2 regions of the Clostridium sp. 7_2_43FAA genome follow, and region 2 is predicted to be linked to the other one. Evidence: a T-box and tRNA genes for the amino acid it is inferred to sense, from the RefSeq annotation. Region 2 holds a T-box; the other holds one or more tRNA genes.

Region 1 (12,399 bases), on a different contig from region 2:
AACAGGAAAAGGAATAGGACCTTGTTATACAGATAAGTTTGAAAGATCTGGAATAAGAGTATGTGATCTTATAAAGGAAAATATATTTAAAGAAAAATTAAAGGAAAATATAGATTCTAAAAATAAATATATAGTAAATGTCTTAGGTGGAGAAGAATTAAATTATAATGAGATACTTTCAGAATATCTAGAACTTGCAGAAAGATTAAAACCATATGTACAAGATACTTCAGTAAGGTTATATGATGAAATAAAACAAGATAAAACAGTTTTATTTGAAGGCGCTCAGGGAATGCTTTTAGATATAGATTATGGAACATATCCATATGTTACATCATCAAACACTACAGCTTGCGGTGTAGCTAGTGGCTCTGGAATTGGACCAACCATGGTTACTAATGCAGTAGGAATTGCAAAGGCATATACAACAAGAGTTGGCAAGGGGCCGTTTCCAACTGAATTAGATAATGAAATCGGTGGATGGATAAGAGAAAAGGGTCATGAGTATGGAGTAACTACAGGAAGATCTAGAAGGTGTGGATGGTTAGATGCTGTCATATTAAAGACAACAGTAAGAGTATCAGGATTAACATCATTATGTGTGACTAAGATAGATACTTTAGCTGGATTAGAAAAACTTAAAATTTGTGTAGGATATAAGTTTAATGATAAAGTTATAGATTACTTCCCTGCAAGTTTAGATGATTTAGCAAAGTGCGAACCTATATATGAAGAGTTCGATAGTTGGAGTGAAGAAGTAGCAAAGGCTAGAAGTTATGATGAATTGCCTGAAAATGCTAAAAAGTATCTAACAAGAATTGAAGAACTTACAGGTACAAAGATATCAATAGTTGGTGTAGGTCCAAGAAGAGATCAAACAATAAGAGTAACAAAAGAATTATAAAATATATAGGAGAGTATTAACTTTTATAATACTCTCCTTAATTATTTATGATATTGTATAAAAAAGAATATATTTAATAAATATTGTAAATAAATTGTGGTAAAATTAATATATATGTTAATATGATTTAAATATAGGAGGTGAATTTATGGAAGAGAGGAAAATTCATTTATCAGTTTCAGAAATGTTATCGAGAGCATTTAATTTATGTAAAGATAATGTGTTAGAAATTTTAAAGGTTATTGGAATATTTATCGTTCCTACAATTGTAGTTTTATTTGGAGTAATAATAGGGATAGTTTTTTCAAGCTTAATAAATATTTCATACTCATACTCGTATTCATATTCTTATTTTGATGAAGCAATACCGTTCATAGGAATAGGAACAATATTTCTTATAATTTTAATAGCATTAATATCATCAGTATTGATGTTATATGCAAATGGAATTATAACTAAAATACTAGATGATGCTAATAAAGGAAATGAAGTAAGTTGGAGATCTGCCAATAAATATGTTTGGAAAAGAAAATGGAGTATTTTAGGATTAAATATATTAGTTTGGTTAATGACTTTTGCATTTGTGGTAGTAATAGCCTTATTAACAATGCTATTAGCTTTATTAACTGTTGGAATTGGATTAATAATATTAATTCCTTTAATAATTGCAATAATTGTTATTGTGACACCATTAACATCTTTATTTACTTCAATGCTAATAGTAAGGGATTTAACTATTACTGAAGCAATAGGGGAAACATTTATGCTATTTAAAAAGGGATATTTCTGGTCAACTATAGGGAAATTGGCAGCTATATCTGGAATAACAATAGGTATTGGATTAGTTTTAGCTATCATTCAAGTAATACCTTTAGTTGGGATAGTAATAGCTATAATAGGACAATATTCAATTCAAGCATATACAATATCTTATTTAAATATACTATCATTAGATAGAAGTAATATTGTAGAAAATTTTATAGATCCTATAATGTAAATTGAGAAAGGTTTATTTAACTAGATTATATTTAGTTAAATAGGCCTTTTATTTTATATGTATAAATGACCTTATACATAATAATATAAATAAAACTAATACTATAAAAAGAAAACATAGTAGAGGTGAGTATATGATAAATAAAGATATGACCGTATTAGAGGCTATACAAGAAAATCCTCAAGTTGAACAAATATTATTAAGCTTTGGGATAGGATGTGGAATTTTTAGTAGTAATAGTAGAATTACAATAGAAGATATGTGCATAAAAAAGGGAATAGATATAGAGAGATTAATCAATGAATTGAATTATAATAGATTCTATTAAAATGAAGTTATAAGAATCTTTAAGTATAGTTTTTTCAAAATTATATAAAAAGTGCTATAATTATAATAGTACATCAACTCTGTAGAGATACAAGGTTTTGATGTTTGGATTAGGAGGATATTATGGGGAAAAGTTATAGTAAGGAATATGAATTGCATTATTATGATGTAGATAGCAATTTAAGATGTACAATGTCAACTATAATAAATATTTTATCTGATATAGGTACAAAGCAATCAGAAGAGCTTGGTTCAGGTATGGAAAGTTTACTAGAAAATAATATGACATGGGTATTTTATAACTATCATGTAAAAGTATTTAGACATCCAATGTATGGAGAAAAATTATCAGTGAAAACTGAAGCAGTAGGGTTTAAGAAATTTTATGCTTTGAGGAATTATGAAATTAAAGATAGTAGTGGAAATATAGTTGTATCTGCTAATGCTATATTTTTATTAGTTAACTTAGAAAAAAGAAGAATGATGAGAATACCACAGGAACAATATAATGTTTATGGTGTGGATGGCGATATGAAAGAGGAATTTAAGCTTCCTAGATTAGAAAAGATTGATGAACATAAGTATCAAAGAAACTTCAAGATAAGATATACAGATATAGATTTTAATAAGCATGTAAATAATACTAAATACATTGATTGGGCTGTTGAGACATTACCAGAAGATATTGTAAATAATTATGTATTAAGTGAAGTTAAGGTAACATTTGAGAAGGAATGTAAATATGGCGAAGAAGTTAAGGTATTTACAGATGTTAGAGTAGAAGAGGGAGATGAAATAGTTACTATTCACAAAATAGAAACTGTTGATGGAAAAGAATTAACGAGATTAATTGGTCGTTGGAATAAGTGCTAGATTATAAAAGGAGTAATAAGCTGATTGTTTATTACTCCTTTTTTTATATTAAGAATTAGCTATATTTTTTGAAACAAAATTTCCTGAACTCCAAGCCCAATGGAGATTAAAGCCACCACAGTCGCCATCTACATCTAGTATTTCTCCACAAAAATATAAATTTTTAACTAGCTTAGATTCAAGTGTTTTTGGATCAACCTCTTTAGTGTTTATTCCTCCAATAGTAACTTGTGCTTGATTGAATCCATTAGTATCAATACATTTAAATTTCCAATTCTTTAATAAGTTAATAAGTCTTTTTTTCTCATCCCACTGTAAGTCATAGCAAGGCTTATGTAAATTTTCTATCTTAGCTTCCTTTAATAACGTTGGAATTAATTTTTTATTTACTATTCCAATTAAAGAATTTATAACAGGTCTATGAGAAAACATTGCAAAATGACTTTCCATAAAATCTTCTATTTCAGATAATGATTGATTAGGCATCATATCTACAATAATTTCAATGTTTTTTTTCTTTAATAAAGCTTTAGATGCATGACCTGAAATTTGAAGAATTGGAGGGCCTGATATTCCGTAATCAGTAAAGAGAATTTCTCCAAATTCTTTTCTTATGGGTTCACCATCAACTAATAATGTTGCATACCCATCAAATTTTACTCCTGTTATGGATTTTAAATAAGGGTAACTCAACTTTAATTGAACTATTCCAGGAATGGTTTCAATTATTGAATGCCCAAATGATTTTGCTAAGTTATAAGCAGAACCATCAGATCCTGTTTTCACTGCTGATTTTCCTCCACAAGCTAAAATTAATTTGTTACATGTGAATAACTTATTTTCTTCGTTACTTGTGGATAACTTAAAAACATTTTTCTTGTGGATATCTTTTACTTTACAATCTGTGTATAAAGGAATACTTCGATCTTCTAAAGCTAATTTTAATATATCTACAACTGAAGATGCTTGAAGTGATTTAGGATACATTTTACCATTTTTTAATTCTACAATTGGAAGTCCTAATGATAAAAAGAAATTTTCAGTGTCATTTACACTAAAACTTGATAAAACATTTGTAAAAAAGCCAGGATTTTCGCTATGGTAGGAAAGGAAAGGAAATGAAATTGTTCTATTAGAGATGTTACAACGACCATTTCCTGTAGTTAATATTTTTTTTCCTATCCTATCAGTACCTTCGACTATGGCAACATCCAATCCAAAATCTTTAGCAGTAATAGCTGCTGATAAGCCAGAAGCACCACCACCAACTATAATTAAATCATGATGAATCATAATAAATCTCCTTAATAAATTAATAATTTTAATTTTATCATATTATAAATTTTTTGGTTAATATAATAATATTCTATATATGTAAAATTTTTTAGTAGCTCTTAAGTTTAGATATAAATTCTATTATATAAACCAGTAAATATGAGTTAATACACATTATAATATAAGTTCTTTAAAACTGTAATATTAAAAAAATATATATAATATAAATTTATAAATATGGAATAATAAAATAAGTAAAGAGATAAATAAATAAGGAATAAATGAAATACGGTTAGCTTAAATTACATGAGATATAGTAATGAGGTGAAATTATGATAGTTAAAGTAATTAATGAAGATAATGAAGATTATAATAAAGAATTTAAGTTAAGAAGAATGAACTATGATCAATGTGTAGTAAATTATCCTAACTCTAAGGGAATTAATATATTTTTAAATAAGGATTTGAGATTCATTCCAGAATCAGACGTAGATGAATTTTTAATAAATAATAAGGACTTTCTAAAAATAAAATTAAATAGGGGAATATCTGTACAATTTTATAAAATATTATTTGATAGTTTTAAGAATCAATTTAAAGAGTGTGTAGAGGAAATAAACTTATTAAAGGATAAGTACTCAGTAAATAAGAGAGGAATATGGGAAAAGGAGATAATCTGTATAATAAATAATAAGATTCCTATAAGGATAATTGCTAGTGGACAAAATTTTAGGAAAAGTAATTATAATATAAATATAGAAGAAATAAAGAAAGAAGAATTTTTAGAATTTTGTAATTTTGAAATGAATAAAATAAAAAAAGAAATAAAAGAAAATCAATCCCATTTATTAAGATATGAAAAGGTTATAAATGTAGTAAAGTTCGATAATGACGGTACTAAATTATTGACTTAAATGCGCGTATAAATAAAGTAATTTAAAAATAAAAAAAAAAGTTGTTAAAAAGTGTTGACACTATATTAAAATTTATGTATTATAGTTAATGTGCTCGCCGACAGAACAGCTCGGTTGAGAAAAGCAAAAAGAAACATGGCTCCTTGGTCAAGCGGTCAAGACACCACCCTTTCACGGTGGTAACAGGGGTTCGATTCCCCTAGGAGTCACCATTATGGAAGCATAGCTCAGCTGGGAGAGCATCTGCCTTACAAGCAGAGGGTCACAGGTTCGATCCCTGTTGTTTCCACCATAAAATTTGGCTCAGTAGCTCAGTTGGTTAGAGTGCCGGCCTGTCACGCCGGAGGTCGAGGGTTCGAGCCCCTTCTGAGTCGCCACTTTAAAGTGCGATAAAAATTAACATGCGCTGGCATGGCTCAACGGTAGAGCAGCTGACTTGTAATCAGCAGGTTGTAGGTTCGATTCCTATTGCCAGCTCCAGAAGACTTTAGAATTATCTAGAGTCTTTTTTGTTTTTTGTAAGGGTATAACGTTTCGTGAGCCTCTTTTAGACCATTGATTTTACTTGCTTAAGGATGTTTTTAAGATTAAATAGAAGTTTTATTTATTATTTATATATGCTCAAAAAGGGAAGTTCGAATTCGAACTTCCCTTTTTATAGGCTAATATCAAAATTTATTTTGATACATCTCTCTTTTTATTTTTTCTTTAAATTTAATTGAATCCTTATATCTTCAGAATAAAACTTATATAACTTAAAATTCCCTAGGAGTCTAGAAGAAATTCTTTCAGAATAATTCTTACTTATATCAGGTAAAGATAAGTTTGTAGAAATTAGCATCTTTTTCTTTCTTAATAGTTTCTTATTGAGAAAATTAAAGAATTCTGTTGCAGAGAATTCAGTAAGTTGTTCTGCGCCTAAATCATCTATTATTAATAGATCACAGTTTATTAAAAGATCTTCTAAATTATAATTATTTTCAAATCTTATTTCTCTTAAATTTTTAATAAGTTCATCTATACTTCTATAAACAACTAAATAACCTTTATCAAGGAGCTCTTTTGCCACACAGCAACTTAGGAAAGTCTTTCCGGTTCCTGAATCACCATAAAATAATATGTTGTCGTCACTTTTAGAGAAGTTTGGTATAAAATCTCTATTTACATACTCAAGAATATTTTCAATATTTTTTCTAGGTGTGTATTTATCATCGCTTATTTTATAATTAGCAAATAAAGATAAATCAAAATTATTAAAGTTATTAATTCTTAATGAATCTTGCAAATCAGAGTCCTTATAGTAAAGGTTAACTAATTTATTCTTATAGCAAATGCATTTTGTACTACCGATATATCCTTGATCTTTGCATTTAGGGCATCTATGATGAAGTGTTAAATATTCTTGATCATATCCGTTAGCCACTAGAGCCTCATATTTTTTAAATCTAAGATCAACTATTTCTTCTTTTAGATTTTTGAGCTCTAATTCATTTAAACCCTTTAAAATTGACATAGCTAAATTAAGGGATTTTTTCTGAATTAAATTATCTAATTCTAATATGTCTGGATGTTTTTGCTTTATTTCTTTACGTCTTTTTTCTAAGTTTTTTTCCTCTTCAAGTCGTATATTTTCATATATTAATGTTAGTTCTTTTTCATATCCTTTAATCATCATTATCCCATCCTAATAATTTCTTTTCTAAATCGTCATAATCATAGTCACGGCCTTTAAAGTTATTGAATCTTAATTTAGGCTTTTCATATGAATTTGACTTTTGATTGTTAAAATTCTTTTTAGAAGATGAATTTTTATAAGAAACTTCTTTTTCTTCAATTTCTTTTAATGTTCTTAAGTTATCTTTATTCCAACTGGATAATATTCCATCTATATACTTAAAATCAGCCCTGTTTAACCTTTGGAAGCAAATATCGCATGCTTTCTTTATTATTTCTAATGAAAAGTTATAATTTGTAGTCCATTTTTCTAACATATCTTCTTGAGGTTTCATTATATCAGTATTTCTAATTCCTAAGAATTTTAAGATTTCTCTATAGGTACCCCATTTATCCTCTGTTTTTCTTATATAATTTTGAGCATCATCAATTGTTTTTATGCTCATCTCATGCCAAGCCAAGGCAACCTTTTCTATATATCTATGATTTGTTTTTCCCTTAGAAGCACAGTACTCTATAAGTAGTAGTATAAGCTCTGAAGAAAAATTAAAGTCCCTTTTCCAGCTTATATAAGTTGTGAACTCGCTAGGGGATAGTGGTCTGCCTAATAATTTTTCTATATCTTTTAGCATACCATTGTTAGATTCATCTGAAAGCTCAGCTAATATATTAATTTCGTTCTTATTAACAGTGTTTTCAGATGAAAGATCTATAAATTCTATATCAAAGTTTCCCATTTTGTCTATTGGAACTAGTTTAATTACTCCTTCTTCATTCCAGTAGTTAAGGGCATTTATTATATCAGACTCTAATAAATTCAATGATGTAGCTAAAATTGATGCATTAACACCAATTTCGCCTGTAAAATTATATTTAAGCATAAGAAGATATACTTTAATAAATTCCCCTCTAGCTTTAGGCATATATTTTTCAATAAATGCATTGCTGACAGGAGTAAATTTTAAAGGCTTTGATTTAAGCATAAAAGTGCTCATATTTACATCCACCTTTCTAAGATTAATTGTATAATAAGTTAATTATAGCAAAGTGCTGAAGTAGGCTCAACTAAACTACGGAATATATAAAAAGAATATTATTTCTAAATATGGGAAAACTAATAGATGTGTTGCTTAACATTATTAATCTGAAAGGAGATTTTATGGATATCAAAGGAGACACGAGAATAATAACTAGATATGTTGTATTACTGGTATTTAGTATTATTCTAGTTATAAATATTAATTCTATTAAAGTTAGTGCAAATACAAATGAGGCATTAAATAATATTGACTTAAATAGTTCAAGATATTCTCTATCTGATAACGTATTTGAAAATTTATTTGTTGCATTAACAGGTAAGATAGATGGGTATGAAGTTAAATTAGACAATAAAGTAATAGGATATACTTCAATGGAAGATAATATAGCTAGCATAAAAGATTTAGTTCTGAAGAAAGTTATAGATGAAATGAATATCAATGAGGATTCAATATTATCATTTGAAATAGGTGGTAATATAGACTTACAAGAAAGTAGATTTGATGTAGGTTTATTACAGACAAATGATGAGCTAGCTAATTATATATATAAATTATCACACGAAGCGTCGAGTAAGATTAAGCTAAATGTGAAATATACTAGCGAGGAAAATATAAAGATTCAGCCTAATACAATAATAATACCAAGTGATTCAATGTACTTAGGAGAAAGTAAGGTTGAATATGGAGAGATTGGATTAAAGAAACAAGTTAAAGAAGTCACTTATGAAAATAACAAACTAATAAAAACTAAAGTTGTTAGTGAAGAAGTAATAAAGGAACAAGTTAGTAAAAAGATATATAGAGGAACAAAAAATCCCTATGACTATGGAGTTGCTTTTTTAAGTAGTCCAACTAGGGGGGGATACATGACCTCTGGATATGGAGAGAGATGGAACTCTTTTCATAAGGGAATAGATATTGCAGGTAATACAGGGGATGATGCATTAGTTGCAATGGATGGAGAGGTTATTTATGCACAATACAATGATGGCGGTTATGGAAATTTAATAATAGTTAAGCATGAAGATAATATGGTTACATATTATGGTCATTTAAGTGACTTTTATGTTAAGGTAGGAGATAAGGTTAAAAAGGGAGATATAATAGGGGCGATTGGAAGTACTGGATTTAGTACTGGACCTCATTTACATTTTGAACTTAGAGTAGATAATGAACCGGTAGATCCTACTAATTATATTGTACAATAGTTTAATATAAAAAATTATAAAATGAAAGGTGCTTAAATTAGTACCTTTCATTTTAATATAGAGTTTATATTTATTTTTCCGTCACCTTGGCAATTCTTTGGCATATCAAGTGGTTCACATGAGACTTTTAAAAGTGAAGTTACATCTTTTGGAGTTAAATTTTCATTGTTTTCATAAATTAAAGCACAAACACCAGTTACATAAGCGGCAGCTAAGGAAGTACCACTAAATGTTTTATATGAGCTATCAAGTTTTGATGGATAAAGCTTAGTACCATCTTTTTCAGAAATGTAATTAGTGTTAGAGTTTAAAGAAACTATATCAACACATGCTGCACATAAATTAGGTTTTAAATCTTTCTTTAATGATCCTATAGATGAATAAGTATAAGGCTTTACCTTGGACGTAGAGTCATATCCTGAAACTGTTATACAGTTAGGACATAAAGCAATTCCTGTAATCGACCCATCTAAATTTTTATTGCTACCACTTGGAACTATACAAGTTATGTTTTTACTATTTACTAACGAAACCATTATATCAAAACATTTTTGCAGAAATACATTATAATGTAGAAGCTCAAATGGCAAACATAACAGTTTAATATTATGTTTTTCAGACTCTTCGAAAATCATTTCCATAGAGTGAAGTATATCAGATATATAACCCTTACCACTCTTATCAAATGCTTTATAGCAATATATATTACATCCAGGAGCGACTCCGCGATACATACCATTTGATTTTTCACCATTTCCTGCAATTATTCCAGCGGTACAAGTACCGTGGCCATTATCATCATATGGATATTTTAGTCCATTTATCAAGTCAACAAACATAGATATCCTATTATATGGAGTAACTAAATCAGGATGAGGATAAACTCCAGTATCTATGATTGCAACACCTATACCATGACCAGTACTTTTAGTTTTGCTAGATAGTCTTACTTTATTTGCAGTACTAACGCTCATGCCACATAAAAATAAATATTCATCAAAGCAAATATATTCAACTTCAGGATATTCTAATAATCTTTGAATACCTCTAGTATTTAGTCTAGCGGATATTATATTGCAATGCTTTATATTGCTAATAACTTCCCCTTTATAAGATATAATCTTCTTTATAAGGTTATCCTGAAATCTTTTATATTTAATAAGTATCCTATAATTATTATAGGGCTTTGCTAACATACAACTCTTTAAATTTGTATCTAACTTTTTATTAGAAGAAAACATACTATGCTCCTAAAATTGATTACAATATATAGTATATTAAAAGTATCAATTTTGTTAATGTTATAATTTATTATATAAAAAAAGGAGAAGTATTAACCTCTCCATTTAAATATAACTATTCCTAATATCATTATAGCTATTCCAATAAACTCTTTAAGATGGAATGATATTTTTTCGGCTCCAAATAAGCCAAATGCATCTACAACTCCAGCAGAAGCTAACTGTGCAACTAGTATTACAGCAATTCCTAATGTTGCTCCCATTGCACCAATACTTCTCATAACAGTAAAAATAATTATTACACCAAGGACACCACCGAGTAAATAGAGTTTATTTACTTCCTTCACTGCTTTAAAGCTTCCTTTTCCAAAGAACATTACAATAATTAATGTTAAAGCTAATGCAGTGGCTTGAACTATGACGTTTGTTTCCCAGGTTCCAACCTTCTCTTCTAATTTAGTATTGAATACGCCTTGCAGTGTCATAGATATTCCTGATATTATTGCATATATAATTGCTAGCATATTAAATCACCTCAGGAGTAGTATTCCACTTAAAGAAGAGAAATATGAAAAAAACTCCCTATTAATTATAGAAAGTTTTTAATTATATATTAAATAAATGATTCTTTAATTTTAGATTCTGAATAACCTAAAGTAATTCCTAAGCTAATAAAATCTTCAACAAGTGTTATATAATGATCTTCAGAAGGTGATATTATTAAATCATTTAAATCTATAAATAGATTTAAGAATTGATCGCTTAAACAATAATCATTTGGTTTAATAAGGATTTCTTCGATATGATCGTAATGTCTATCTAAACCAAGATTAATTATATGAGAAAAGCAATCTAAATATCTTTCAAATAATATTGACTTATCCATTGGTTCATCTTCTGATATCCAATATTTATAACATTTAGTTTCATCAGCTAGATAGCTTAATTTTGTATGTAATTCTAGATGTTTTCTAGCCCAGATTTTATAGTCGCTTAAGTTATTATCAATAATGATTTTTTTATTTTTTTCTTTTTGCGATTCAAAAAAAGATATAATATTCATAAATATCCTCCTGCTTTTAAGGATTTACTATAATATATTTTACAAAAATATTTTATAAATGAAAAGTGTGGTAAACGAATACAAAAAAATAAATTTTTTATATATTAAGAAAATAAAAAAAGTGCTTAGAATAATTAAGCACTTTCTGATATTTAATATTTATAAATAAAGATTCTTTTTTAAAGGATAACTCTTTATTAATGTTTCTCTTTTGTTAGTAGAGAATTTCCATAACTCTATTCTATCAACTTTAAGAGTTTCACAATTAGATTTAAAGTTAACTTCACCATCAAATTTTTTCATATCCTTTGGTAGGTAATTAAGATTAGCTAAAGATATATGCATTGATGGTTCGCTATTACAATTCTGTGTATTAAATCCATGTAGTTTTAATGTATCACTCATTAATCTTGTAAGTCTCTTTATATACCCTACATCTTCTATCTTCATATTTAAAGTTTTGTTTGTTTCTGAAACTGAAACTTCAGTAGATAGCTGAACCTTAAAATTTTTATAAGGTTTAACTATTTTATCTACAACAACATCCAATTTATCTATATTAGGATTTTCTATTATCTCTAATGGAATATAAGGAGTTGGAGAATTCCTATTAGCTCTAAATTTTTTAGATAGATTTCTTTGTATAGGATTTAAGTTTTTATAAGATTCTTCATCAAATAATGCCACTAAATAATATTTCATAGCTTTAGCCTCTCATATCAAATTAGTCTATATTTTCATTTTATTTTATGTATTTTAAATGAATACAAACTTTGTTATAAATTATAACATATTAAAATAAATTAAAAAAGATAATATAAAGAAAAGTTGAAATATTATAAAGGTTAGTGAAAATGCTAATTGGAATAAAAAACTCTATTTC
Region 2 (12,399 bases):
TGATTTTTATCAACTTCATCTGAAGGATAATAACCATATTGAATTATTCCAGGTCTTACATAATCATAATGGCTTTCTGGTAAATCAATTATAGCAGCACTATTAGATAAATTCTTTTTATTTATATAAACCCCAGCTTCTTGAAGTTTATCCAAGAAAGTATTATAGATTTCAAGTTGTCTCAAAGAATAACTTTTGTCTTTAGAATCAGCAGTAGAAAAATGAGAAAAAATACTTTCAATTTTGAGATTACTTAATTTAGAAATGTTTATTATATCTTCTAAACCTTTATCATTTTTTCTAAAACCAATTCTACCCATTCCAGAATCCATAGCTATATGAATATTAACAGTTTTATTTAAAGCGTTTGCTTTATTATTAAGATTCATAGCAAATTCATAAGTTGATATTGTTGGTTCAACATCATATTCAAGTAGTGCATCTATTGCATAATCTTCACTAATTCCAAGGAGCATTATAGGAGCTTTAATTTCATTTTCCCTAAGCTCAATTGCTTCAACTATATTAGCAACTGCAAGCCTATTAATGCCGTGATTAAGTAAAACTTTTGATATTTCTACTGCACCATGCCCATATGCATTTGCTTTTACGACTCCAATTATTTCACTATTACCAGATTTTTTCTTTATTTGATCTATGTTATATATTAAATTATTTAAATTAATTTCTGCCCAAATTGGATGTAATAAATTCATATCTAAATCCTCGCTATCATTGACTTATTAGTAATACCACTGATACTATTATATACATAAACTGATTCTTTGATAAGTGTCAGTTTAGATTAATTTAGTAAGGTCAGTTTTATAAATATAAAAGGAGATAATATGGAATTTATTAATATTAATTTAGATCAAAACAGTAGAGTTCCTTTATATATACAATTATATGATTTTATAAAAAAGGAAATTCAAAGTGGTAGGTTAGAATCAAATAGCAAGCTACCATCAAAGAGAAAGCTTTCTAAGCATTTAGAAATTAGCCAAAATACAATAGAATCAGCATATGAACAACTTATTACAGAAGGATATATAATATCAAAACCTAAAAGAGGATATTATGTATCGGAGCTGCAAGGAGTAATAAATATTAGCCAAATTAATGATAAAGATGATAATAAAAAAGTAGTTAAAAAAAAGTATAAATATGAGTTTTTTTCAAGCAGAGTGGATTTAGAAAGCTTTCCTTATGCAACATGGAGAAAAATAAATAAAGATATAATAAATCAGGAAAATAAAAATTTATTACAAATAGGACATTCTCAAGGAGATAGAAATTTAAGGGAAGCTATTTCTAATTATTTAAGGTTTTCTAGGGGAGTTAATTCAACTGCTGATAATATAGTTATTGGAGCAGGAACAGAGTATTTAGTTCAAATATTAATAAATATTTTAGGTAGTGATAAGAGTTATGGTATGGAAGAACCAGGTTATTATAAAATAAGAAAAATATTAAAGACACATAAAATAGAAGCTAACCCTATAAATATAGATGGTCAGGGTATAAGTATAGAAAATCTTAATAATAGCAATGTAGATATAATTCATATAACACCATCTCATCAATTTCCTACAGGAGCTATAATGCCAATAAGTAGAAGAATGCAACTTTTATCTTGGGCAAATGAAAAAAGTAATAGATATATAATTGAAGATGATTATGATAGTGAGTTTAGATTTGAAGGTAAACCAATACCTGCACTTCAAAGTTTAGATACTATGGAGAAGGTCATATATTTAGGAACTTTTTCTAAATGCTTTGCACCTTCAATTAGAATAGGATATATGGTTTTACCTAATGAATTAATTAAAATATATAGAAAGAATTTTAGTTTTCTTACTTGCACAGTTTCAAGGATAGATCAACAATCTTTATTTAGATTTATGGAAGATGGGTATTTTGAAAGACATTTAAACAAAATGAGAAATATATATAAGAAAAAAAGAGAGCTTTTAGTGTCATTAATAAAAAAACATCTTAAAGGAAGTGAAATAATAGGTACTAACTCAGGTTTACATTTATTATTAAAGGTTAATAATGGAATGACAGAAGAGCAATTAATTAAAAAAGCAGATAAGAAAGAAATAAAGATATTAGGTTTATCTAATTCATATTCAAATATGAAAATTAATGCAAGTGTAGTTTTTTTAGGGTATGCTAGTTTAACTAATAAAGAAATAGAAGAAGCAGTAATATTATTAAAAGAAGCCTGGGAACTATAATAAATAAGTGATTAATAAAATAATATATAGACATAATAATATAAGCGGATAAAATACTCATTTGTAAGGAGCATGTATTATGTCTTATATTAATTTTAAAGAAGAAGTATATAAAGCTAAAATACAATTCGAAAATAGAACTAAAAATAATGAGAGATTATTTAATCAAATTAAGAAAGATAAAAATATATCTAGTAATTATATTCCAAATGAAAAGTATAGTTTTAAAGAGTTTAATGGTAGTATTTTAGGTGGAGGGCATCCTAAAAGTGAAGATGAATTTCAGGAGATAAGTTATACAGATATAATTTGTACGAAATTTATAAATTGCAAATTTTCCAATATAAAATTTAAGGGATGTAAGTTTATAGGATGCTATTTTATAAATTGCGACTTCATAGGTGGGGGTGCAGTTTTTGATGAATGTATTTTTATTAAGCAAGAAAGTGATACGACACCTAATCTAAATAAGGAAGATAATTTTTCGTGTGAATTTAATGAATGTAATGTATATGCAAAATTCTTAAATTGTGATATAGGACATATCATTTTTAATAAGTGCAATTTAAGAAATACTAATTTTGAATTAAATGATATGACAAGTGGAATTATATTTAATTGTGATTTAAAGAAAATAATAATAATAGATACTGATTTATCTGGTGCTAAAATAGTAAATTCATATATAGAAGACTTAGAATTTAGGGATAAATATAAAAGTAAGTTAGATGAAAAAACATTTATAGATAAAATAAAATTAAGAAAGAAAAATAGAGATGAATATGAAGGTATATATACAGTATATGAAAATATAGCAGATAAATTTAAGGAAAATAACTTAGTTAATAATTTTGGTGAGTATTATTTTTTGTGTAGAAAAACACAAAGAAAGGTTTTAAAACCTATCCCAAGAATAATGTCATTTTTAGGATTAGTAACTTGTGGATATGGAGAAAGACCATTATATGCAGCATATTTTTCACTTTTTGTAATATTTGTATTTTCGATTTTATATTTGATTTTTGGAATAAAAGTAGATGAACAAATTGTTAGATATTCATTTTTAGAAAATGGTCATACATTTAGAGAATTTTTAAGGGATTATAACGAAAGCTTAAATTTAAGTGTAGGTATGTTTGCAGCAGTAGGACTTAATGAGGCTCAACCAGCTCCGATTTCTTATATGCTAAGTAATATAGAAATGTTATTAGGAGTCTTAATGATGGGAATAGGAACTGGAGCATTAGTAAAAAAGATAGTAAGATAAATATAAATATAGTTATAAATATAAGGAATATTATAAAATATAAAAGCTAAGTAGTTACTAGAAATAAATTTAAAGTACCTACATAATTAAGACTAATTAAAATATTCGAATAACAAGAGGTGTTTTTAACACCTCTTTTAGTTTTAAATTAACAATTTAAATTATTATCTAATTCTCTAAGTATTAATTTTGTAACATCTTAAGCTACCTTATCTATAAAATTACACATTAATCTTTATGAATTATTTTTTTTATTTAATATAGTTTTTTCCTATAGAGTGAGTACTTTTTCTATACATAATTTAATGACAATTCCTATAAAATATTATGTAAAATCAATTTAAGAATATATAAAGTTAAATAATAACATAAAATAAGAATATATTGTTTTTCGATAAAAAAAACTTGATAAACGATTTATTGAATGTTAATATATTTATTAGAAAAGGAGAGATTATTATGAATTTAAAAGACGAAAAGAATTTATCTAAGGTACTATCTATTATACTTAATATTACAATAGTTTTTGGAATAGCTCTTACTGGTGGAGTATTCTATATTACATTTTATAAAAGAGGAATACAAGATATTGTCATAAATAAAGGGATAGTTATAGTATTATTAGTTATTGGTATTAGCAGTTTATTTTATATAGTATTTCAGCTTAAAGGAATAATAAATACATTAATAATTGGAGATCCATTTGTCAGATCAAATGCAATTGCTTTCAAGAAAATATCATCATCATCATTAGTAATAGCTTTATGTTATTTTATTAATTTATTTATAAATTCAAATTTTAAAGAGTTTAAATTTATATATGTAGATAATATGGGGATTCATACAGATATGGAAGTATTTATATTTTTATTTGCATCAGCTTTTATATTTATATTAGCAAAGGTTTTTGATAAGGCAGTTACGTTCAAAGAAGAAAATGATTTAACTATATGATGAAGGAGAATAGTATGGGAATAATCGTAAATTTAGATGTTATGATGGCAAAAAGAAAAATTTCATTAAATGAGTTAGCAGAAAGAGTGGGTATAACTAATGCTAACCTTTCTATATTAAAAAATAATAAAGCAAAAGCAATTAGATTTTCTACTTTAGAAGCTATTTGTAGAGAACTTAATTGTCAACCAGGGGATATATTGGAATATATAAGTGAATAATGGAGGTGTAGAAAATATGGTCAATACTGTAGCTTTAGTTTTAGTGAAAGGAGAAAAAATCCTTTTATTAAAACGATCAAAAAATCGATTCCCTATAATAGGAATGAAAAATGAAGAAACACCAGAAGAGTGCATTGAGAGATGGAAAGAAGGAAGAATAGAATTTGAAGATTCTCCAATTATTAATTATAACAAGAAGATTCATATAGAAGACTATAATGTTAGTTTAATGTTTATTGACGCTACTAATTCAGAAGTAAAATTAATAGATGAAAGTTTAGTATTTGAAGAATGTAGATGGGCAAATAACATTAATAAAGTGGAAAATGATCTTATTATAAATGTTTTAGATCAATGTAGAATAAATAATTATGAATCTTTAGCAGTTGACTCATTAAAAGAATTTATAAATATGAATAGTAAATATAAAATAAGAAATTCTAAAATAGATATTGAAAAACAAAAAATGGATACTAATAAAGCATTAATTCTTATAGCCTTCTCTTTAGGTGTTGGAATATTATTCTCAAAGTTTATTTTTGGATATTTAGGTATTTCAGTTGCTGTTTTAACAATTTTAATGACGATAATTTTTATGTTAATTGTAGGAGTAAAAAATAAAAGTTTTCTTGGGTATTTCTTTGTAGCATCTAGTATAATTTTATCATTTACTTATGGTATTTTTACAAATGAATTCTTCAGAGTGTTAAATTTATTGGTTATACCAATTTCGCTGTTTTCAGGATTTTTATTATTAACATTTAAAAATATTGAATTCAAGTTAATAGGTTTTGGAACATCATTTTTAGAAATAATTATAGGACAATCGCTAAGCAATTCAACTAAAATCCCTTCAGTATTAAGAGAAACATTAAAAAAAGGGAATATTAAAAAAGAAAATAATCATATTAAATCAATATTAATTGGATTACTTATATCAATACCTTTAATTATAATACTCGGTATCTTACTTGCAGGTGCAGATGAGATATTTAGTTATTATTTAGCAAATATATGGAGATATCTTAATATAGAAAATATTTATGACTTTATATTAAAAGCCATTATAGCAATAATAATAATGTTTTTAGTATTTGGGTTATTCTATAGTTTAAATTGTACAGAGGTAAGAGATGTACAAAATAATTCAATAAAAAAAGATTTTAATTCAACAACAATAATTACTATATTAATTTCAATAACTATACTTTATTTAGTATTTACTAAAATACAAATTTCATATTTATATTTAAATAAGGCTTTACCAGCTGGATTTAATTTTGCTGACTATGCTAGAGATGGTTTCTTCCAACTAGTTGCATTAGTAATAGTAAATTTATCAATGATAACAATAATGAATTTTAAAACATCAGCAAATAATAGAAGAGTAAAAAATGTTTTGAATTCTTTATATAGCATAATAACAGTACTAACTATAAATATGGGGGCTTCTGCTATATATAAGATGAACTTATATATAGAGGAATTTGGATATACTAGATTAAGAATTTTAGTTCAAGCATTTACAGTTTTCTTATGTATTTCTTTAATTATATTACTTGCATTTATATGGAGAGGAAAGTATTTGTTTAAGCCAACAGCAATTGTGGGATTAACTATATATTTATGTTTGAATTATATTAATATAGATAATTATATAGTAAGGCAAAATATAAATATAATTAATACGAAACATGAAATAGATGATAGATATTTGACTAGATTATCCTTAGATGCTCAGGATGCAGTAAAAGAAGGCTATGATAAAGGTTTAATAGAAAGCAAGTATTATTACGATTGGTATAATAAAAGGGCTATTACTAAACACTGGTATGAATATAACTACTTTAATAATAGGATTTTTAAATAAAAAACTAATTATTTTAAAATTAATGTAATAAGATTTAAGCTTGAATAAAATTTATTAGGAATTTATTCAGAAGATATAAACAATAGAAAATGATAAAGGACCGCCTAAAAGAAACGATAATCTAAATAAGTTAAGGGGGGATTTTATGCAGATTCAAAGAATAAATAATTGGGATAATCCAATATATAATAGGCTTAAAGAAGCTTCACAAAATCAAAAGAAAGAAAAAGTTGAAGAGAGAAAAAGTGTAGCTGTAGAAAAAAGTTCAAATCAAATAATAAAAAACTTGCAGCGATTAAAAGAGGATTTTAAAGAACAAAAAATAGAACTTCAAGAAACTGAAATGGATCCTAAAGAAAAGAGAATGAAGCTTGAAGAGATAAATAAAAAAATTGCTGAAGTAGAATCTGAAATACAACAAATGAGACTGATAGAAAAAGAAAAAGAAGCTTTAGAAAAACAGAATAAGTTAGAAGAAAAAAATAAAAAGGATGAAAGTATTAATACTAAAAACAGAATAAAATTTAATGAAAATAGTGATGGAGTAATAGTTGAAGAGAGTTTGAAGAAATTAATATCAGCTAGGCATAAATTAAGAAATGCAAATGATTTTGGTAAAACTAAAGCAGCTATGGAAGTAGAAAAAGGATACTTAGAACTTAGTGGAAATGAAAATTCATTTGTTAATAAGCAATATACTAAATTAACTAAAGGAATAAAAGGAATAGAAAATAGAATTTTATATGAAGTAGGAAAAGTTAATAAAGAAGTTAATAATAATTATAAAGATAAAGAAGCTTTTAAAGATGATAGTAGCGAGGAATAAAGTGTAAATTATTTACGAAGTTATTTTCTTCATTTTTAATTGGGCATATATAAGTTTGTGTTACTCTCAGGGAGGGATAAAATCAAACTTATATATGCTCAATTTTTTTGTTTATTACTTATAGTGATATGTCAGACTATAAGTTTAAAAATTATAAAGTTATCCTATTAAATTATCCCTAAATCAAATTTTAACTTAAGAATTCTTAATACAGACTCATTTATACGTTCTTCTTGAATTTCTCCAGCTCTTATAGATTCTAGCACAGATGGTATTTGCACATCAAAATCAGAGGCTATTATTAAGTCATTACCAGCAATTATGGCTAATACTGCAGATGTAGAATCACCAATATATTCTTTTATAGCACTCATTTGTAAATCATCAGTCATAATTACTCCATCAAATTTTAAATCATTTCTAATGATTTTATGAACACTCGGAGAAAGTGATGCAGGAAGATTTGCATCCATTGACTTTACGATATTATGAGATACTAATATACTACTAGCTCCTGCATCAATTCCAGCCTTAAAAGGTAGAAAATCAGAATTTTGAAAGCTTTCATAACTCCTTTCATCGACAGATATTCCAGTATGAGTATCTACATTGTTTCCATAACCAGGAAAGTGTTTTAATGCAGATCCTATTTTATTTTCATTCATAGTATTTACTACTGTTTCAATATACTTAGATGTTTCTAAAGCATTCATGCCAAAAGTTCTAGGATAAATAAAATCATTTGGATTTACTGATACATCGCATACGGGTGCTAAATTCATATTAATTCCTATGCTTTTTAATAGTTCAGCTTTTTCTTTAGTATCGCTGGCTATTAATGGGTATCCACCTTCATTATATAATTCTTGAGGTGAATAAAAAGGAACAGCCCTAAATTCAGGATACCAACTTAACCTATTAACGATTCCACCTTCTTCATCTATTCCGATTAGAAGTTTTATTTTTGAGTTGCTTTGATAATTTGATAATGTTTGAGTTAAAGATTCTTTAGTTTCATCCTTTATATTATTATCAAATAAAATAAATCCTCCAACCTTATAGTTTTGTAAATCTTCAAGTGCACTATCTTTCATACACCTAATAAAAAACATTTGTCCAATTTTTTCCTCTAATGTCATAGTAGACAATAATTCTTTTGCCTTTTTTAAGTTGATATCTTCATTAGGGAACTGATTTTGATTATTATTTGAATTATTATCTGAGCCGTTATCTATAATTGAATCAAAGATTTCTTCTCCGTTTGTGTTTTCATTTGTTTTTTTAGAATTAAAATATTTATAACTTACAATAAAAGAAGCTATAAATAACAAAATGATAGAAATAACTAAAATTGATTTTTTCATATTATGTCTCCAATACTTTTAAAGTTTTTATACAAAATTGCAATATAGATTTTAAATTTATCTTAAATATATAACTTAGGATAATTCTTAATTAAAGATACTTTTTAGCAATTTATATATTATTAATTATAACTATATTATATGTATATATACACAATTGGGTAATTTTTATTGATTTTATATAGAGTTTATATTTTAAGTTTTAATTGAAAATCATGTTTTCACCTAATTAAATTTAACTTATATAATAATATTGATAATAAATTTTTAGAAGTGAAATAAAATGAGTAGTTTAATACTTTATTTAGCAGCAGCTATATTATTTTTAATATCATATAGAAAAGATAAGGAAAAAACTAAGAAGGCATTGTTAAAAGGATGGAAGTCAATAGAAAATATATTGCCTCAATTTTTAGGCATAATCTTAATAGTTGGTTTAACCCTTGCAATATTAAAGCCAGAGACGATATCTAATATAATTGGAGGTAATAGTGGTATATTTGGAGTACTTTTGTCTGCAGTCTTAGGAAGTATTGCAATGATGCCTACATTTGTTGCATTTTCTACAGGAGATATGTTACTTAAAAATGGAGCAGGTATAGCCCAAGTTGCAGCTCTCATATCAACTCTTACTTTAATCGGGATAATTACAATTCCTTTAGAAGCTAAGCATATAGGAAAAAGGGCAGCAATTTATAGGAATATATTAGCTTTTGTTTTTTCAATAATAGTAGCATTTTTTGTTGGAATGGTGGTGACAATTATATGATAAAAGCTTTAGTTAAAAGATATTCTTTTTTTATTATATTACTTATAGTAACGGTAATAGTAACAGTCTTTAATAAAGAGTTAGGGATAAAGTCATTTGGCATAGCTTTATCAAGTTTTAAACAAATGACTGAAGTAGTACCTCCAATAATGATAATGCTTGGTCTTATGGATGTTTGGATTCCAAGAGAAACTATGATGAAATACATGGGAGACGATTCAGGTATAAAAGGAATTTCTCTTGCTATGTTGATAGGATCAATAGCAGCAGGGCCAATGTATGCAGCTTTTCCATTTACAAAAGTTCTTCTAAAAAAAGGAGTTAAATTTAGCAATATAATAATATTTATGAATGCTTGGTGTGTAACTAAAATATCTACATTAATGTTTGAGTTTTCTTCACTAGGATATAAATTTACTTTAGCAAGACTTTTGATTGATATACCTGGAGTAATAATAATGGGGTATTTAGTTCAAGTATTAATGCCCAAAAATGAGTTGGATAGACTTTATAGTGATAATTTAGATTGAAAAAATAATGTTATGAAATGAATAGTATAAAATTATTTACAAATGATAAATGTATAGTTATAATGTTTATGATAAACTATAAATAATAAGCTATGAAAGAGAAAAGTAGATAGATAGTCATTTTACAGAGATTTAAGCAGGGGTGGAAGCTTAAAAATTGATGCTATTGAAGGAAGCTCCGGAGCTATAAACTGAAACAGCATATTAAAAAAATTGCCAGTAGGTTTATGGGATTCTTCCCTTAAAGAGAATGAGTGGATTAATTTTAACTAATTAATCAATTTAGGTGGTAACGCGGAATTTTGTCTTTCGTCCTAATATTTATAGGATGAAGGGCTTTTTTATTTATATAAAATTTTAAACTACGGAAGGAAGATGAATATGAGTTTTGAAAAATTAGCAGAATTAATATTTCCAAATGTTGATAAAACACCAGAAGATTATGTTGCAATGTATCCAAAAAGAAATTTAAAAGAAGGTGCAGTCGTTACAAGATATGCACCATCACCAACAGGCTTCCAACATATTGGAGGGGTTTTTGCAGCTTTAATAAATGAAAGATTAGCAAGCCAAAGTGAAGGTGTTTTCTTCTTAAGAATAGAAGATACTGACCAAAAAAGAGAAGTTGAGGGTGCTATAGAAGATACAATTCAAACAATGCACAATTTTGGAATGGACTTTAACGAAGGAATGACTGGAGATAAAACATCTAAAGGTGAATATGGTCCATATAGACAAAGCGAAAGAGCTGACATTTATAGAGCTTTTGCAAAAGATTTAATCAAAAAAGGATTAGCATATCCAGCATTTGATACAACAGAAGAATTAGCAGAGCTTAGAGAAAAGCAAACTGCAGCTAAAATAACACCAGGATATTATGGTGAATTTGCTAAGGATAGAAATTTAACTCCTGAAGAAGCAATGGAAAAAATAAATAATGGTGAAAGCTACATAGTTAGATTTAAGTCACCAGGAAATGTAGAAAATAGAGTAGAATTCCATGATTTAATAAAAGGGGATATAAGTTTCCCAGAAAATAATCAAGATATAGTTATAATAAAGGGAGATGGACTTCCAACTTATCATTTCGCACATGCTATAGATGATGCATTAATGAGAACTACTCATGTTATAAGAGGTGAAGAATGGCTTTCATCATTACCTATACACGTACAATTATTTGATACATTAGGTTTTGAAAGACCAAATTATGCTCATATACCAACAATAATGAAAAATGATAATGGTTCAAAGAGAAAATTATCAAAGAGAAAAGATGCTGAAGCCGCAGTTTCATATTACAAAGAAGTTGGATATCCAATGGTATCAGTAATAGAGTACTTATTAAACATAATAAACTCTACATTTGAAGATTGGAGATCAGAAAATCCTAGCTTAGATTATCATGAATTTGAAGTTGCTTTAGATAAGATGAGTAAATCAGGAGCATTATTTGATATAGTTAAATTAAATGATGTAAGTAAAGAAGTTATTTGCAAAATGAAAGCAGATGTAGTTTATGATTACTATACAGCTTGGGCTAAAGAGTTCGATAAGGAAATGTACGATTTAGTAAAATCTAATGAAAAGATGTCAAAAGAAATCTTCAATATAGACAAAGAAGGTCCAAAGCCAAGAAAAGACTTTGCTAAGTGGGATGAAGTAAGAGGAAAAGTGGATTACTTCTTTGATGAATTATTCAATAAGGAAACAGCAGAAAATGTTGAGCTTCCAAAGACTTTAAGCTTAGAAAATGCAAAAGAAATAATTAAAGTATATAAAGATAAATTCAACTTTAATTCAGGAAGCCAAGAAAATTGGTTTGAAGAATTAAAGGTTATTGGAGCAGAACTTGGATACTGTGCAAATAGAAAAGAATATAAAGCAAATCCAGATGCATTTAAGGGAATGATTTCTGATGTTGCTGGAGCTGTAAGAGCTGCTTTATCTCATAGAAGTAATACTCCAGATCTTTATACTATTATGCAAATATTAGGTGAAGATAAGGTAAGATCTAGATTTGAGAATTTTTTAAATCTATAGTAGGAATATTCGAAAAAGAATAAGAAAAATTTTGATTTCTGATTATAATAAAAAGGGGGTCGCGTTACGCGACGCCCTTTTTGAATATTTTATATAGATTAAATTATATATGAAAATAAAAATAATTTAACAATGAAGCTTAAAATTATTTAAAGATGTATATAATTTGAATATTATTATAAAACATATAAATACTTATAAGAAAATCGAAATAAAGTATGAAAAAATTAGTTTTATAATATTACAATTGCAGATATTAAATATTAGTTAATAATTTTAAAAAACTAAAAATAATTATTGAAATTGATGTAT

The links. A T-box is a leader RNA that pairs with one kind of tRNA and senses whether it is charged. The one in region 2 lies ahead of gltX (glutamate--tRNA ligase), so its partner is inferred to be a tRNA-Glu.
Region 1: it encodes a tRNA-Glu, which carries the amino acid that the T-box ahead of gltX (glutamate--tRNA ligase) is inferred to sense. The anticodon was not compared.

The regions. Positions count from the first base shown of each region.
Region 1 is NZ_JH815220.1:93,987-106,385, reverse strand. Features, by position in the region: gene CSBG_RS00560 (adenylosuccinate synthase) at 1-904, shown strand, start outside; gene CSBG_RS00555 (hypothetical protein) at 1,053-1,901, shown strand; gene CSBG_RS00550 (DUF1858 domain-containing protein) at 2,035-2,229, shown strand; gene CSBG_RS00545 (acyl-ACP thioesterase domain-containing protein) at 2,352-3,101, shown strand; gene CSBG_RS00540 (NAD(P)/FAD-dependent oxidoreductase) at 3,150-4,394, opposite strand; gene CSBG_RS00535 (hypothetical protein) at 4,709-5,290, shown strand; tRNA gene CSBG_RS00530 (tRNA-Glu) at 5,428-5,502, shown strand; tRNA gene CSBG_RS00525 (tRNA-Val) at 5,507-5,582, shown strand; tRNA gene CSBG_RS00520 (tRNA-Asp) at 5,591-5,667, shown strand; tRNA gene CSBG_RS00515 (tRNA-Thr) at 5,696-5,770, shown strand; gene CSBG_RS00510 (ATP-binding protein) at 5,988-6,962, opposite strand; gene CSBG_RS00505 (DnaD domain protein) at 6,955-7,959, opposite strand; gene CSBG_RS00500 (peptidoglycan DD-metalloendopeptidase family protein) at 8,124-9,212, shown strand; gene CSBG_RS00495 (S8 family serine peptidase) at 9,260-10,453, opposite strand; gene CSBG_RS00490 (DMT family transporter) at 10,546-10,977, opposite strand; gene CSBG_RS00485 (dUTP diphosphatase) at 11,067-11,516, opposite strand; gene CSBG_RS00480 (hypothetical protein) at 11,676-12,218, opposite strand.
Region 2 is NZ_JH815222.1:424,046-436,444, forward strand. Features, by position in the region: gene alr (alanine racemase) at 1-716, opposite strand, end outside; gene CSBG_RS03570 (PLP-dependent aminotransferase family protein) at 849-2,243, shown strand; gene CSBG_RS03575 (pentapeptide repeat-containing protein) at 2,323-3,510, shown strand; gene CSBG_RS03580 (DUF2975 domain-containing protein) at 3,970-4,464, shown strand; gene CSBG_RS03585 (helix-turn-helix transcriptional regulator) at 4,479-4,685, shown strand; gene CSBG_RS03590 (DUF4173 domain-containing protein) at 4,702-6,555, shown strand; gene CSBG_RS03595 (hypothetical protein) at 6,701-7,381, shown strand; gene CSBG_RS03600 (glycoside hydrolase family 3 N-terminal domain-containing protein) at 7,549-8,745, opposite strand; gene CSBG_RS03605 (hypothetical protein) at 9,029-9,514, shown strand; gene CSBG_RS03610 (permease) at 9,511-10,044, shown strand; T-box leader at 10,128-10,364, shown strand; gene gltX (glutamate--tRNA ligase) at 10,426-12,087, shown strand.